DNA from 3 places in the Janthinobacterium sp. EB271-G4-7A genome. Region 3 is predicted to be linked to each of the others. Evidence: predicted binding sites of a transcription regulator. Region 3 holds the regulator's gene; each other region holds the start of a gene.
The links. The regulator HrcA, encoded in region 3, represses chaperone genes, less so after heat shock. The targets are predictions, from matches to a motif close to TTAGCACTCNNNNNNNNNGAGTGCTAA.
Positions count from the first base shown of each region.

Region 1: a site for HrcA is predicted at 2,092-2,118, ahead of groES (co-chaperone GroES). Genes of this name have one in related genera too.
Region 2: a site for HrcA is predicted at 2,547-2,573, ahead of rpoH (RNA polymerase sigma factor RpoH). Genes of this name have one in related genera too.

Region 1 covers NZ_JACYMI010000001.1:872,258-876,983, reverse strand. Annotated here, with positions in the region: RNA gene ssrS (6S RNA) at 1-167, opposite strand, end outside; gene IGS58_RS04030 (cell division protein ZapA) at 357-668, opposite strand; gene IGS58_RS04025 (DUF904 domain-containing protein) at 668-958, opposite strand; gene IGS58_RS04020 (hypothetical protein) at 1,088-1,834, opposite strand; gene groES (co-chaperone GroES) at 2,360-2,650, shown strand; gene groL (chaperonin GroEL) at 2,701-4,350, shown strand; gene IGS58_RS04005 (hypothetical protein) at 4,597-4,726, shown strand, end outside.
Region 2 covers NZ_JACYMI010000006.1:199,012-203,737, reverse strand. Annotated here, with positions in the region: gene ftsY (signal recognition particle-docking protein FtsY) at 1-647, shown strand, start outside; gene IGS58_RS27255 (cell division ATP-binding protein FtsE) at 656-1,399, shown strand; gene ftsX (permease-like cell division protein FtsX) at 1,396-2,316, shown strand; gene rpoH (RNA polymerase sigma factor RpoH) at 2,738-3,631, shown strand; gene IGS58_RS27240 (hypothetical protein) at 3,722-3,988, opposite strand; gene IGS58_RS27235 (hypothetical protein) at 4,168-4,620, shown strand; gene IGS58_RS27230 (antibiotic biosynthesis monooxygenase family protein) at 4,617-4,726, opposite strand, start outside.
Region 3 covers NZ_JACYMI010000001.1:131,347-136,072, reverse strand. Annotated here, with positions in the region: gene dapB (4-hydroxy-tetrahydrodipicolinate reductase) at 1-683, opposite strand, end outside; gene IGS58_RS00590 (outer membrane protein assembly factor BamE) at 703-1,332, opposite strand; gene fur (ferric iron uptake transcriptional regulator) at 1,528-1,959, shown strand; gene hrcA (heat-inducible transcriptional repressor HrcA) at 2,008-3,024, opposite strand; gene IGS58_RS00575 (HAD family hydrolase) at 3,127-3,852, opposite strand; gene IGS58_RS00570 (hypothetical protein) at 4,097-4,696, shown strand.

The DNA.
Region 1 (4,726 bases), 740 kb from region 3:
CTGTGCCGCTATGCCGGCATCCCGAACCAAACGGTTCAAGGTGGTCACGTTAGTTCAATTTCGGGTTCGTCGAACGAGCGACGCTCACTCCCATCAAACAAAATTCGCAACCGATGCGCATAAATGGTTCAAGGAATATATGGCAATCGCGAACACCGCAGGGTAGACCCAAGTTTACTCCTTTGCTCGCGCATCGCAAAGACAAATCGTACTGTGTCCGCTTAAAATCCAATTAATAACACTGAACAAAACCGTAGCGAGCGGCGATGAATTGTGGCCAAGAAGCGCAGCTGTGCTTGAGCACAGCGAGCATCGCAGGCCGCAAGGCGCGACACGCAGTAGGTTTGGTTCAGTGTTTAAAAAAGGTTTTCCTGGGGCGTCAATGCACTATCCAACACCGTGTGCATGGCCGAGATTTTCTGCTTCACTTCCAGTATCGTCAATTCCGACAGCGGACCTTGCGGCGACTTCACGGAGAGGAATTCCGCGGCCACGCCCAGGGCGGCCAGCACGGCGATGCGGTCGTTGCCCTTGACCTTGCCCGCGTCGCGGATGGCTTTCATTTTGCTATCGAGATAGATCGCCGCTTCGCGCAGCGCGCGCTCTTCGCCGTCGCGGCACACCATGCTGTAGGACTGGCCCATGATATTGACATCGACACGCGGCATTACGCTTCCTTCTCGTTCTCGCCACTATAGGCGCCCGCTTCCGAAGCGGCTTGCTCCAGGCCGGCTTGCACCAGTTCGGGAATTTTTTCCAGCAACGCTTCCACCCGCTCCTGCGCCTCGCGCATGCGCTGCACATACAGGGCGTTGTCGGCGGCCAGCGCGGCATTGTCCTTGCGCAGTTGCGCGTTTTCACGGCGCAGCGCATGGGTCATTTCGGCCAGCAGGCCTATTTTGTCGGATAATTCGTTGAATTCGGAAATCATCCCGCCACTATAGGGCGGACGCTCCATGGGCGTCAATCGAATCACGCCGCTGTCACACATATTTACATCAATGCAGGGCAGTTGGCGGACAATACACGCTTTTTCCGGCGCTTTTCGCCAAGTGCGCGCATCCGCCGGCGCCGCGATGGCAGCGTTTTACTCGTCGACGTAATCGGGTTCGATATCGAGTCCGCCATAGCGGTTTTCGCAAGAGCGGCGCGTCAGCGTCTGTTGTCCGCCCTTGCCGTCAAGCACCATCGTCAAGTCGCGGCAAGTACGGTGGTAGCTGCCAGGCTTGGCGTCCGTCCCCGAGGGCGTCAGGCGCACTGCCAGCGGCACCGCATTGCCCAGGCCCTTGTTGCTCCACTGGCGCGTCTTGCCATCCTCTTCATCTTTCAAGGTGCGCACGGCGGCCGTCAGCAGCGCTTTCTGTTCCTTCGCATTCAGCTTGGCGATGGTGACGTCGGACAGGAATGGCGGATACACGACGGGCGCCGGGTCCTTGCCCTGCACATCCCAGCGTCCGCTGTTCTGCGAACAGGTGCGGCGGCTCAGGTCCTGCGACTTGTCGCCCGCGGTGACGACGAATTTCAGGTCGCGGCACACGTGCGCCTTCAAGCTGTGTTCCGTCATGCCGGAGTTGCTGAAGTTATATGTGACTTTCACCAGCACGCCGCTGTCGCCGCCGTTGTCCCACACATGGGCTTCCTGGTCGTCGTCATCCTTGTTCAAATCGTTGAACAAGTCATTGAGCAACATTTCCTTTTCCAGCGGCGTCAGGGCCGCCACAGTGATCTCGTCGACGATGGTGGGCGTTTGTGCCGCGGCATTGCCCAGGCAGGCGAGACCGACGAGAGTAGCGCCCAACAGGCGCAGGGCGGGATGGGAAATCGGGAATGGCATGGCGTGCTTTCTGGTGCGAGTGGTGATATTGATATGCAATTGCAATCATCTTATCAAATTTCATAGTCAAACTCTGTTTCCTATGCGTACAGGAACGCCCCCCCTCCGAACGGCATGCTAGAGTCGCGCCTGTTGCTGACGCCCGGGAACGAGGCTTGTGCTGGCGCAAACCCTGTGTAGATGCAGGCTCTGCTCAGCATCTATCTATATGTTCCCCTTGAATAAGCCCTTGAAGTTGACCCTTAGCGTCCCTATAATTAGCACTCGTTAGTAGAGAGTGCTAACAAACTCTTTCGTAGCAATCCTCAGGAAATGATGGTGCTTGCCAGGCCACTGCAGGGAACGCTACGCGGCGGGCGACGCCGCGATGCACCACTGCCGGATACAGGCAAGGACAGGATGACATGGGGTTTGCTTGACCGTTGCGGGCTGCTTTCAACGGCGGTCACTGAAAGCAGGCCTGGCGCTGTGCCAGGCATGTATTCATTTAGCAACACCTATCCATTGAACTTTAAGGAGTTTTGTATGAATCTGCGCCCATTGAACGATCGCGTCATCGTCAAACGCCTCGACCAGGAAACCAAGACTGCGTCCGGCCTCATCATTCCTGATGCAGCTGCTGAAAAACCGGATCAAGGCGAAGTCCTTGCCGTAGGCAATGGCAAGATTCTCGACGACGGCAAAGTGCGTCCTCTGGATGTCAAAGTGGGCGACCGCGTCCTGTTCGGCAAGTACGCCGGCCAAACCGTCAAAGTTGACGGCGATGAGCTGCTGGTCATGCGCGAAGAAGACATCATGGCGATCGTCGTCAAGTAATTGTTTCCACGTTGTAGACAGATACATCCCGAAACTCAGGAGAATTGAACATGGCAGCTAAAGAAGTAGTATTCGGCGACGCAGCGCGCGCCAAGATGGTCGAAGGCGTCAACATCCTCGCCAACGCAGTCAAAGTAACGCTGGGCCCGAAAGGCCGCAACGTGGTCCTGGAGCGCTCGTTCGGCGCCCCTACCGTCACCAAGGATGGTGTCTCGGTAGCGAAAGAAGTTGAACTCAAAGACAAGCTCATGAACATGGGCGCGCAAATGGTCAAGGAAGTTGCTTCCCGCACCAGCGACAACGCCGGCGACGGCACCACCACCGCAACCGTGCTGGCACAAGCCATCGTGCGCGAAGGCATGAAGTTCGTTGCCGCCGGCATGAACCCGATGGACCTGAAGCGCGGTATCGACAAGGCAGTTGCTGCCACCGTCGAAGAACTGGCGAAAATCGCCCGTCCTTGCACCACGACCAAGGAAATCGCCCAGGTTGGCGCGATCTCGGCAAACTCGGACTACTCGATCGGCGAGCGTATCGCTGAAGCGATGGAAAAAGTCGGCAAGGAAGGCGTCATCACCGTTGAAGACGGCAAGTCGCTGAACGACGAGCTGGACATCGTTGAAGGCATGCAGTTCGACCGCGGCTACCTGTCGCCATACTTCATCAACAACCCGGAGAAACAAGTTGCCGTGCTGGACAGCCCATTCGTCCTGCTGTGCGACAAGAAAATCTCGAACATCCGCGACCTGCTGCCGGTACTGGAACAAGTCGCAAAAGCTGGCCGTCCACTGCTGATCATCGCAGAAGACATCGAAGGCGAAGCGCTGGCCACCCTGGTTGTGAACAACATCCGCGGCATCCTGAAAACTTGCGCAGTGAAAGCACCTGGCTTCGGCGACCGCCGTAAAGCCATGCTGGAAGACATCGCTGTCCTGACCGGCGGCCAAGTGATCGCTGAAGAAGTCGGCCTGACCCTGGAAAAAGTGACCCTGGCCGAACTGGGCCAAGCGAAACGCATCGAAGTGGGCAAGGAAAACACCATCGTTATCGATGGCGCCGGCGAAGCAGCTTCGATCGAAGCACGCGTGAAACAAGTGCGCGTACAGATCGAAGAAGCGACCTCGGACTACGACCGTGAAAAACTGCAAGAGCGCGTCGCCAAACTGGCTGGCGGCGTTGCCGTGATCAAGGTTGGCGCAGCCACCGAAGTCGAAATGAAAGAGAAAAAAGCCCGCGTTGAAGATGCACTGCACGCGACCCGCGCTGCCGTGGAAGAAGGCATCGTGCCAGGCGGCGGCGTAGCCCTGCTGCGCGCACGCGCCAACATCACGGTCAAGGGCGACAATCCTGATCAAGACGCTGGTATCAAGATCGTCCTGCGCGCAATGGAAGAGCCACTGCGCATGATCGTGCAAAACGCTGGCGAAGAAGCTTCGGTCGTCGTGGCAGCCGTACTGGCTGGCTCGGGCAACTACGGCTACAACGCTGCCAACGGCACGTATGGCGACATGGTGGAAATGGGCGTCCTGGACCCAGCCAAAGTGACCCGTTCGGCGCTGCAAAACGCCGCTTCGATCGCTTCGCTGATGCTGACGACCGACTGCATGGTCTGCGAAATCGCTGACGACAAAGCAGGCGGCGGCATGGGCGGCGGCATGGGTGGCATGGGCGGCATGGGCGGCATGGACGGCATGATGTAATGTCCGTCGGCCAGTCGCGCAGGCGACGGCGCGACTGGCCGCATACGCAGGGACGGGGCTGGCAGACCAAAAGCTGCCAGCGCCTCCCGGCGGCCCCGAAAGCCACCTTCTACGGAAGGTGGCTTTTTTTCGCCTGTTCATTTGGCAAGCCCGTTAGCAAGCCCGTTTGGCAAGCCCGGCGATTGCCGGGCTGTGCGTTTTGCTTTAGCATGGCCGCCATCGTCCCTCTTTCTCACGCTCACCATCATGCCGCCACGCGCCTCTTCTTCCAAAACCACCATCATCGCCGGCATCCTGGCCGGCTTGCTGGCCGCCGGGCTCGGTGCTTTCTACCTGCATCAGCAGTCCGCGCCGCAGGCAGACAATGCCGCGAGCA
Region 2 (4,726 bases), on a different contig from region 3:
TCTCGCCGCTGGAAAAGCGCTTCGAGCTGGGCCGCCACAAGCCGCTGGTGATGATGATTTCCGGCGTGAATGGCGCCGGCAAGACCACCACCATCGGCAAGCTGGCCAAGCACATGCAGTCGAATAACCAGTCCGTGCTGCTGGCCGCGGGCGACACCTTCCGTGCCGCCGCACGCGAGCAGCTGATGGTCTGGGGCGAGCGCAACAACGTCACCGTGATTTCGCAGGAATCGGGCGACCCGGCCGCCGTGGCCTACGACTCCGTGCAATCGGCGAAAGCGCGCGGCATCGACGTGGTCATGGTCGACACGGCAGGCCGCTTGCCGACGCAGTTGCACCTGATGGAAGAATTGAAGAAAATCAAGCGCGTGATCGGCAAGGGCATGGATGGCGCACCGCATGAAACCTTGCTCGTCATCGACGGCAACACGGGCCAGAACGCCCTCACGCAAGTGAAGGCCTTCGACGATGCCCTGCAGTTGAGCGGCCTGGTGATCACCAAGCTGGACGGCACCGCCAAGGGCGGCGTGCTGGCGGCAATTGCCCGCGTACGCCCCGTGCCCGTGTATTTCATCGGCATCGGTGAGAAAATTGAAGACTTGCAGCCTTTCGTGGCTGCCGAATTTGTCGAAGCGCTGCTCGGATAAGCCCATACATGATTGAATTTCAGCACGTCTCCAAGCAATACTCCCCCGATGCCGTGGCGCTCAGCGACATTTCGCTCAGTATTGCCAAGGGCGAGCTGGTGTTCCTGGCTGGCCCGTCCGGCGCCGGCAAATCCACCTTGCTGAAAATGATCGCCGCCATGGAACGCCCCACGTCGGGCAAGCTGATCGTCAATGGCCAGGACATGGCGAAGATCAAGCCGGCCGGCGTGCCGTTTTTGCGCCGTAACATGGGTCTGATCTTTCAGCAGCAAAAATTGCTCAACGACCGCTCCATCCTGGCCAACGTCATGCTGCCGCTGCTCGTCGTCGGCGCCCACAAGGCGGCCGCCGAACAGCGCGCGCGCGCCGCGCTCGACAAGGTGGGACTGCTGGACCGCGCCATGGCGCGACCGCTGTCGCTGTCGGGCGGGGAACAGCAGCGCGTATCGATCGCGCGCGCCATCGTCAACCGGCCGCAGATCATCCTGGCCGACGAACCGACGGCCAACCTGGACCGCGCCAGCGCCAACAAGGTGCTCGACGCCCTGAAAGCATTCCACTCCGTGGGCGTGACCTGCCTCATTTCCAGCCATGACGAACAGATGCTCGACGCCGCCGCCCGCGTGATCCACCTGAAAAACGGCCAGCTGGTCGCCATCGACAAGGCCACGCAGGCGCCCGTCTTCGCCCCGCCCGATCCCGATTTTGCACCCTCTCCCGACCAGGACGACGCGCAGGGAGAGCAGGCATGAGAGGCTGGTTCCGTCAACACCGCTTCGCCCTCGGTTCGGCGCTGATTCACTTGCGCAAGTCGCCGGGCGGCTTTCTATTGAACGTGCTCGTCGTCGCCATCGCCCTGTCGCTGCCGTTCGCCGGCTTGACCATGCTCGACAATGTCCGCCCCATGTCGGAACAGATGTCGGTCGACCCGGAAATCAGCGTCTTCCTGAAGATCGACACGCCGCGCGAGCAAGCCGTGGCCCTGGCGGGCGCCATGCGCAAGATCGTGGGCCCGCAAAAGGCGAAGATCGTCTTCATCCCGCGCGAACAGGCGCTGGACTCGCTGAAAAACAAGAGCGGCCTGGCCGATGTGCTCAGCACCCTGGGCGACAATCCCCTGCCCGACAGCTATGTGCTGAAACTCGATGCCTTCAGCAGCGCCAGCGAAGCGCAGGATGTCGATGCGGTGGCGGAACAGTTGCGCCAGCTTCCATTCGTGGAATCGGCGCAAGTCGATTCGGCCTGGGTCAAGCGCCTGGCGGCCCTGCTGGGCGTGCTGCGCCTGGTGCTGCTGCTGCTGGCGATCACGCTGGGCGTGGCCGTGATCGCCGTGGTCTTCAATACCATCCGCCTGCAGGTGATGCAGCAGCGCGATGAAATCAGCATCTCGAAATTGATCGGCGCCACCGATACCTTCATCCACCGCCCCTTCTATTACACGGGCGCCCTGCTGGGCCTGTGCGCCGGTGCGCTGGCCCTGGGCGCCGTGGCGCTGGCCTTGCAGCCGCTGAATACCGCGATTGCCGAGTTTGCCCGCCTGTATGCGTCCGAATTCCAGCTGGTGCCGCTGGCGCCGCTGCCGATGGCCGGCTTGCTGGCCCTCAGCGCCGGCCTGGGTCTGATCGGCGCCTTCCTCTGCGTGCAGCGCCACCTGGCGCGCCTGAACTGACCTTCCTTTCCATGGCGGCGCTCCCGCGCCGCCATGCGTCTCGCCATCCCCATATTGCTGCTATATTGATATTAAGCAAGTATTCTTAAGGCTCGCTTCAGCCAGAGGCCGTAGACTGGCCATGTTGTCGTAAAGCGGCCTGCGGCGCTGTTCAGATCGCTTTTTAAAGATGTATATCAAGCATTCATTCGCCATAGCATTTAGGCTATCAGGTCGATTAAATGTGCTGATTGGCACTCTCAAGCAGAGAGTGCTAATATAGGGACATACCAATAGCAGAACCGCCATGGACGCCAGATCAAGATGGTGCCGCGATCTGCAAAGTGCAAGACCGAATACGCAAAAACGAAGATACGAGCTGCCACGTCGCGTGACGTGGCCAACTGGAACAAAGCAAGACTACGAGGGAGAAAACATGACTATGATGTCCGCAACGTCCGCATTGGTTCCGACCAAAAGTAATGCGCTGGGCCTCGGGTTCACTGGCAATCTGGGCAATATCGACGCCTATATTTCGGCCGTGAACCGCCTGCCCATGTTGACCCATGACGAAGAAATTTCGCTGGCGACACGCCTGCGTGAAAAAAATGACCTGGCCGCCGCGCAAGAACTGGTGCTGTCGCACCTACGCCTGGTGGTCTCGATTGCCCGCGGCTACCTGGGCTATGGCTTGCCGCACGCCGACCTGATTCAGGAAGGCAATATCGGCTTGATGAAAGCCGTGAAGCGTTTCGATCCGGACCAGGGCGTGCGCCTGGTGTCGTACGCCATGCACTGGGTGAAAGCCGAGATGCACGAGTACATCCTGAAAAACTGGCGCCTGGTCAAGGTCGCGACGACGAAGGCGCAGCGCAAGCTGTTCTTCAACCTGCGCAGCCACAAGACGGGCCTGGACGCGATGACGCCAAAGCAGATCGATGCGCTGGCCAAGCTGCTCGACGTGAAGCGCGAAGAAGTGATCGAGATGGAAACCCGCTTGAGCGGCCGCGACATCGCACTGGAATCGCCGACCGACGATGAAGACGACAAGTTTTCGCCGATCGCCTATCTGTCGTCGGAGCAAAGCGAGCCGACCAAGGTACTGGAAGCGGAACAAGTGACGCGTCTGCAATCGGAAGGCCTGGAAACGGCACTGTCGAAGCTGGACGCCCGTTCGCGCCGCATCATCGAAGCGCGCTGGCTGGCCAACGACGACGGCTCCGGCGCCACCCTGCACGCGCTGGCAGAAGAGTTCGGCGTATCGGCCGAACGCATCCGCCAGATCGAAGTGGCGGCGCTGAAAAAAATGAAGGGCGCCCTGGCCGCCTACGTGTAATCGCAAGCAATGCCGCAATGCAAAAGGCGCCGCAAGGCGCCTTTTAGTTTTATAACTTGATATTTATCAACAGATAAACATTGTCAGCCCTTACGCTGCAGCCAAGCCCTTGGTGATCAGTTCGGCGACCAATTCATTCAGATCCGCGCCGCGTTCCTTGGCCAGGGTCTGCAATTGCAAGACCAGATCGCTGTTCAGCTTGACGGCGAATGGCACCAGGCCCAGGGCCTGATCGCGCTTGCGCTGCTCGCGGCGGTCGATGACCACCGCTTCCTTACCGAATGCACCGGCGCCGGGAACATTCATCTTTCCCATCAGTTTCTTGGCATCGCTTTTGGCCAGGTCGGTTTTTTTCATGGTTGTTTCCTGATTTTCAAAACAGCCATTCTACGCAGTAATCGGCGCGCCGCGTGGCTGGCGCATCAATTCACCGGCAGCACGCCAATAGTGCGCCGTAAAAATATCATTTTGTTACTATCATTTTCATCCCACGCGTGAACAAGCACGCCGGGGACGCTCCACCTGAAAGGAAAAACATGCATTATCTGACCCGCTCTTACCGCACCGTGCTGCTTCCCCTGTTCTTCGCCTGCCTGGCCGTGCTGGCTGGCTGCGGCGCGGCCGGCAGCGCCGGCGACGCGGAAAACACGCCGCGCAGCGTCACCCACGTGCTCTCGCCGGGCGAACAGGTGGCCATCACGGCCACCGACACCCTGAAACTCGAACGTGTCAACGACAGCCGCTGCCGCAAGGGCGCCGTGTGCGTGTGGAAAGGCTACGTCAGCTACAGTTTCAGTTTGCTCAACAGCGCAGGCGCCGCGGACATCGTCTTGTCCGACTCCATGCCCGGCGCCGCCAGTTCCGTCACCGTCAACCACCTGACGTTTACCCTGCTCGACGTCGATCCGGCCACGCCGCCCGCCCTGAATGCGGCCGAGCCCACGTACCGGGTCAAAGTGAAAATCACGCAGGGCGCACTGCCCCGCTAAACGCTGTGGCGCCGCCGGCTGTCGGCCGGCGCCTGCTGCCGGTCCAGCATGCCGTAATCGCGCACGACGGCGGCAATGCGCAGCCGGTAGTCGTCAAACACACCCT
Region 3 (4,726 bases):
ATGCGCTCGCCGATGCCGGCAAACAGCACCGTATGATCGCCGACGATATCGCCGCCGCGGATGGTGGCAAAGCCGATGGTCGACGGGTCGCGTTCGCCCGTCACGCCTTCGCGGCCGTACACGGCGCATTCCTTCAGGTCGCGGCCCAGGGCGCCGGCCACCACTTCACCCATTTGCAGGGCCGTGCCCGACGGCGCGTCGACCTTGAAGCGGTGATGCGCTTCGATGATTTCGATATCGTAGCCTTCGGACAGGCTTTTTGCGGCTAGTTCCAGCAGCTTCATGGTGACATTCACGCCCACGCTCATGTTCGGCGCGAACATGATGGCCGTCTTTTCGGCGGCAGCGGCAATGGCGGCCTTGCCCGCGTCATCGAAACCGGTGGTGCCGATGATCATCTTGATGCCGTGCTCGGCGCAATACGCCAGGTGCTGCAAAGTGCCTTCGGGACGCGTGAAGTCGATCAGGTAATCGGCGCCGGCCAGGCCGGTGGCCAGATCGGATGCGATCAGCACGCCGGCAGGCTTGCCGAGAAAGGCGGCGGCATCCTGGCCGACGGAAGGCGAGCCGGCGCGGTCGAGGGCGCCGGCCAGCACGGCGTCGGGCGCATTGCTGACCGCTTCGATCAGGATATGGCCCATGCGGCCGCTGGCGCCAGCGATGGCAATTTTCAGTTCAGTCATTTTATTCTCTTACAGCAACTTATTTGGTGGGTTCGGCAGCAGGTGCAGGTGCAGGCTCGGCGGCAGGTGCAGGCGTCACTTCCGGCTTACTCACGGGAATGGCGGGCGCGGCATCGGCCGGCACAGGCACGGCGCTTGGCGCCACGGGCGATGGCACGGCGGCGGCAGGCACGTCGGCCTTGGCGACCTTGGCGAACGGCGACGGTCCGGCAATACGGTCGATGTATTCTTTCTCCGTCGGCAAGTTGCCGCCTTCGAAACGTTCAACCTTGCCATCCTTGCCGAAGTACACGACCACGCGGCTGCTGGTGGTTTCGCCACTGCCCCGGGCCAGGCGGAATGGATAATCCCAGCGGTCGGCATGGAAGATATCGGTCAGCAGCGAGGTGCCGAGGACGAAACGTACCTGGTCGCGCGTCATGCCCACTTTCAACTGGGCCAGCATCTCTTCGGAGACAAAGTTGCCTTGTTGAATGTCAGGACGGTAGGGCGAGAAAAACCACATGAATTTTTGCAGTGGCGTAATGGTGGTAGTTTGTGCGCCCTGTTCGGGGACCAGTTCCTTGCCTTCTTTTTGAGCAGCCGCCGGCTTTTCGCCAAGGATGCCACGGCTGGCGCAGCCGGACATGGCCAGCGCGACACAGACCATGCCTGCCAAGACTGGTGCTCGAAATGAAATACGGTGCCAGAGAGATGGCAATACAGCCGGTGTTACGCGCATAAATGACCTCAATTGGATGAACAAAACGCCAGGAGTGACCGGCCCGCCAAAAAATGCATATTTTGGCACTCCCCGACAAAACGCTATATGATAAAGCACCTGACCCACATACGAGCAACAAACATGAGTAACAATCCTAGTGATCTCAAGGCAAGCGGCCTGAAAGCCACCCTGCCACGGCTGAAGATACTCGATATCTTCCAGAGTAGCCCGGTACGCCACCTGACCGCGGAAGACGTCTACAAGATTCTGCTGGCCGACAATATGGATGTCGGCTTGGCAACTGTCTACCGCGTCCTGACGCAATTCGAACAGGCAGGCTTGCTCAACCGCAACCATTTTGAAACCGGCAAGGCGATTTTCGAACTCAACGAAGGTTCCCACCACGACCACCTGGTGTGCCTCGACTGTGGCCGGGTCGAAGAATTCTTCGACGAAGACATCGAAGTGCGCCAGCAAAAGGTAGCCGAAGAGCGCGGCTTCAAGATCGCCGAACACGCCTTGGCCATCTATGGCAACTGCATCAAGACGGCTTGCCCGCACAAAACCGCCTGACCACAGCTGGCCGCTCCCACGGGGCGGCTGGCGCGCCAGGCAGTACGATCAATGATGGCTGAGCGCGCTTGACAGCAACTTGGCCGTGATATCGACAATCGGGATGACGCGCTCGTAGGCCATGCGCGTCGGTCCGATCACTCCCAGCGTGCCCACGATCTTGCCGTTGACTTCATACGGCGCCGTCACCACGCTCATCTCATCCATCGGCACCAGGTTCGATTCGCCGCCGATGAATATCTGCACGCCCGTCGCCTTGCTCGATACGTCGAGCAGCTGCATCAATCCCGTTTTTTGCTCGAACATGTCGAACATCTGGCGCAGCGAATGCATATTCGATGACAGATCGCTCACGCTGAGCAAGTTGCGCTCGCCGGAAATCACCATGTCATCGCTATGGTCGGTCATCGCTTCGCTGCCCGCTTCCACGGCCGCCTGCATCAGGCTGCCCATATCGTCGCGCAACTGGCGCAACTCGCCCTGCAGGCGCACGCGCACGGCATCGAATGACAGGCCGCCATAATTCTGGTTGATGTAATTGGCCGATTGCACCAGTTGCGCCGGCGTATAGTCGGCCTCCGTCAGCAATAAACGGTTCTGCACGTCGCCGCCGGGAGCGACGATGACGAGCAGGATGCGTTTTTCGGACAGGCGCAGGAATTCGATTTGCTGGAATACGGATTCGCGGCGCGGAGTGAGCACGACGCCGGCAAACTGCGACAGCGACGACAGCATCTGCGCCGCGTTGGCGATGGTTTTTTGCGGTTGCGGCGTCTGCAGGCGCATGCGCGACTCCACCAGATGCTCGTCCAGGTGCCGGACGGTCAGCAAGGTATCGACAAAGATGCGGTAGCCGCGCGGCGTGGGGATGCGTCCGGCCGAGGTGTGAGGGCTGGACACATAACCGAGCTCTTCCAGGTCGGCCATGATGTTGCGGATCGTGGCCGGCGACAGGTCCAGGCCGGAAATTTTCGACAAGGCGCGCGAACCGACCGGCAGGCCGTCGGCGATATATCGCTCGACCAGGGCTTTCAGCAGTGTTTGGGCACGTGTATCGAGTTGCATGGTGTTTTATTTAAGCAAGTATGTTGTTAAGCAAGCGGCAACGAAAGCGGCCGAACGTGCATCAACAGCGCCTATTATGCACGTTCGCCCGCCCGGCGGCGATCAATCTTCCAGTTGCCCCTGCAGCCACAGCAGCAATTCATCGAAGTTGGCGCAGATGGCGTCGGGCTGCACGCCGGCGGCCAGATGCGCGTCGCTGCCCTTGCGGTTCATCCACACGGCGCGCATGCCCGCCCCTTGCGCTCCCGTGACGTCGAAATACAAGTCGTCGCCGACATACACGGCCTCATGCGGCGCCACGCCCAGCGCGGCGCAAGCGGCCAGGAAGATGCTCGCGTCAGGCTTGGCCACACCGAAATCGCTGGCGGCGATGGAGACTTTAAAATGCTGTGCCAGGCCGATAACTTCAAGGTCCGCATTGCCATTCGAAATCGAGCCGACCAGCATGCGCTGGCCCATCCAGGCAAGGCCAGGCAAGACGTCGTCATACGGCTGGACGCGATGGCGCGCAGCCAGGAACTGCGCGATGGCGCCATCGACCAGAACAGGATCCTCGCCGGCCGCCTCGAAGGCGGCCAGCAAGCCCGCGCGGCGCAACTCGATCAGGTTGCCATGGAAATGCGGTTGTTCATGGAGCATGGCCAGGCGGTGCTGGCGCAACACCTCGATGGAAAACTGCTGCGCCACCTTGGGCGCATGCGTGGCCAGCCAGTCGTGCAGCAGGGTTTCCGCAGCGGCAATCACGGGCGCGATGGGCCACAAGGTATCGTCGAGGTCGAACAGGATGGCCTTGGGCGGCACGGCAGGTTTTACAGGGGCAAGGGACATGAGATTCACGGTGGATGCCACGCCACAGTGCGCAGCCTGCCTCTATTGTCGCATTGATCGCCGCCGCCGGCATGGCTGCGCCTCCATGAAATGGGGCCGGGCCAGCGCTTCCCGGCGAAAAATTGTTACAGGGTGATACAAGGCAAGATCATTCAGCTTGCCAGATAGACTAAAATAGGCGCCATTCCAATGCGGCGCCAGCGTCCGCGTTGCGCTACCCAACCTAATTCGTTTTGGAGAATGTATGAAAAATTTGTACCTGCGCTCGATGCTGGCGGCGGCTTGCGCCGTCACACTGGCAGCCTGCGGTGGCAGCGGCGGCAACCTGTATCTGCAAGGCCAAGTCGTCGGCCTGGCCAAAGATGGCCTGATTCTCCTGAATGACGGGGAAAGCTTGCCGATTCCTGCGGGCCAGGCCAGCTTTGTTTTCACCAAGCTGGTCAAGAACGATGACCGCTACAATATCACCATCGCACAACAGCCCAAGGGTGCCGTTTGCACCATTATCAATGGCGTCGGCAAGGCATCGAGCTACTCCGTGACTACAGCCCAGGTGAACTGCCAGACCAACGCCTACCCGCTGAGCGGCACGGTCACGGGCCTGACCACGGATGGTTTGCGCCTGGTGATGGGCCCCAACGGCACCACCCTGCTGGCTGGCGCCACCACCTACGAATTCAAAAGCGTTGATGACGGCGCCTCGTACGGCATTTCCATACTGGCTCAGCCAACGGGCCTGACGTGCCGCTTCCAGGGTTCCAGCAGTGCCGATGGCAGCGATACGGTCGGCAAGATGGGATCTGCCGCCACGACCGCAGCCACACTTGACTGCAAGCCGCAGTAATCCTTGCGATCCGTCACCTATTTTTTGGAG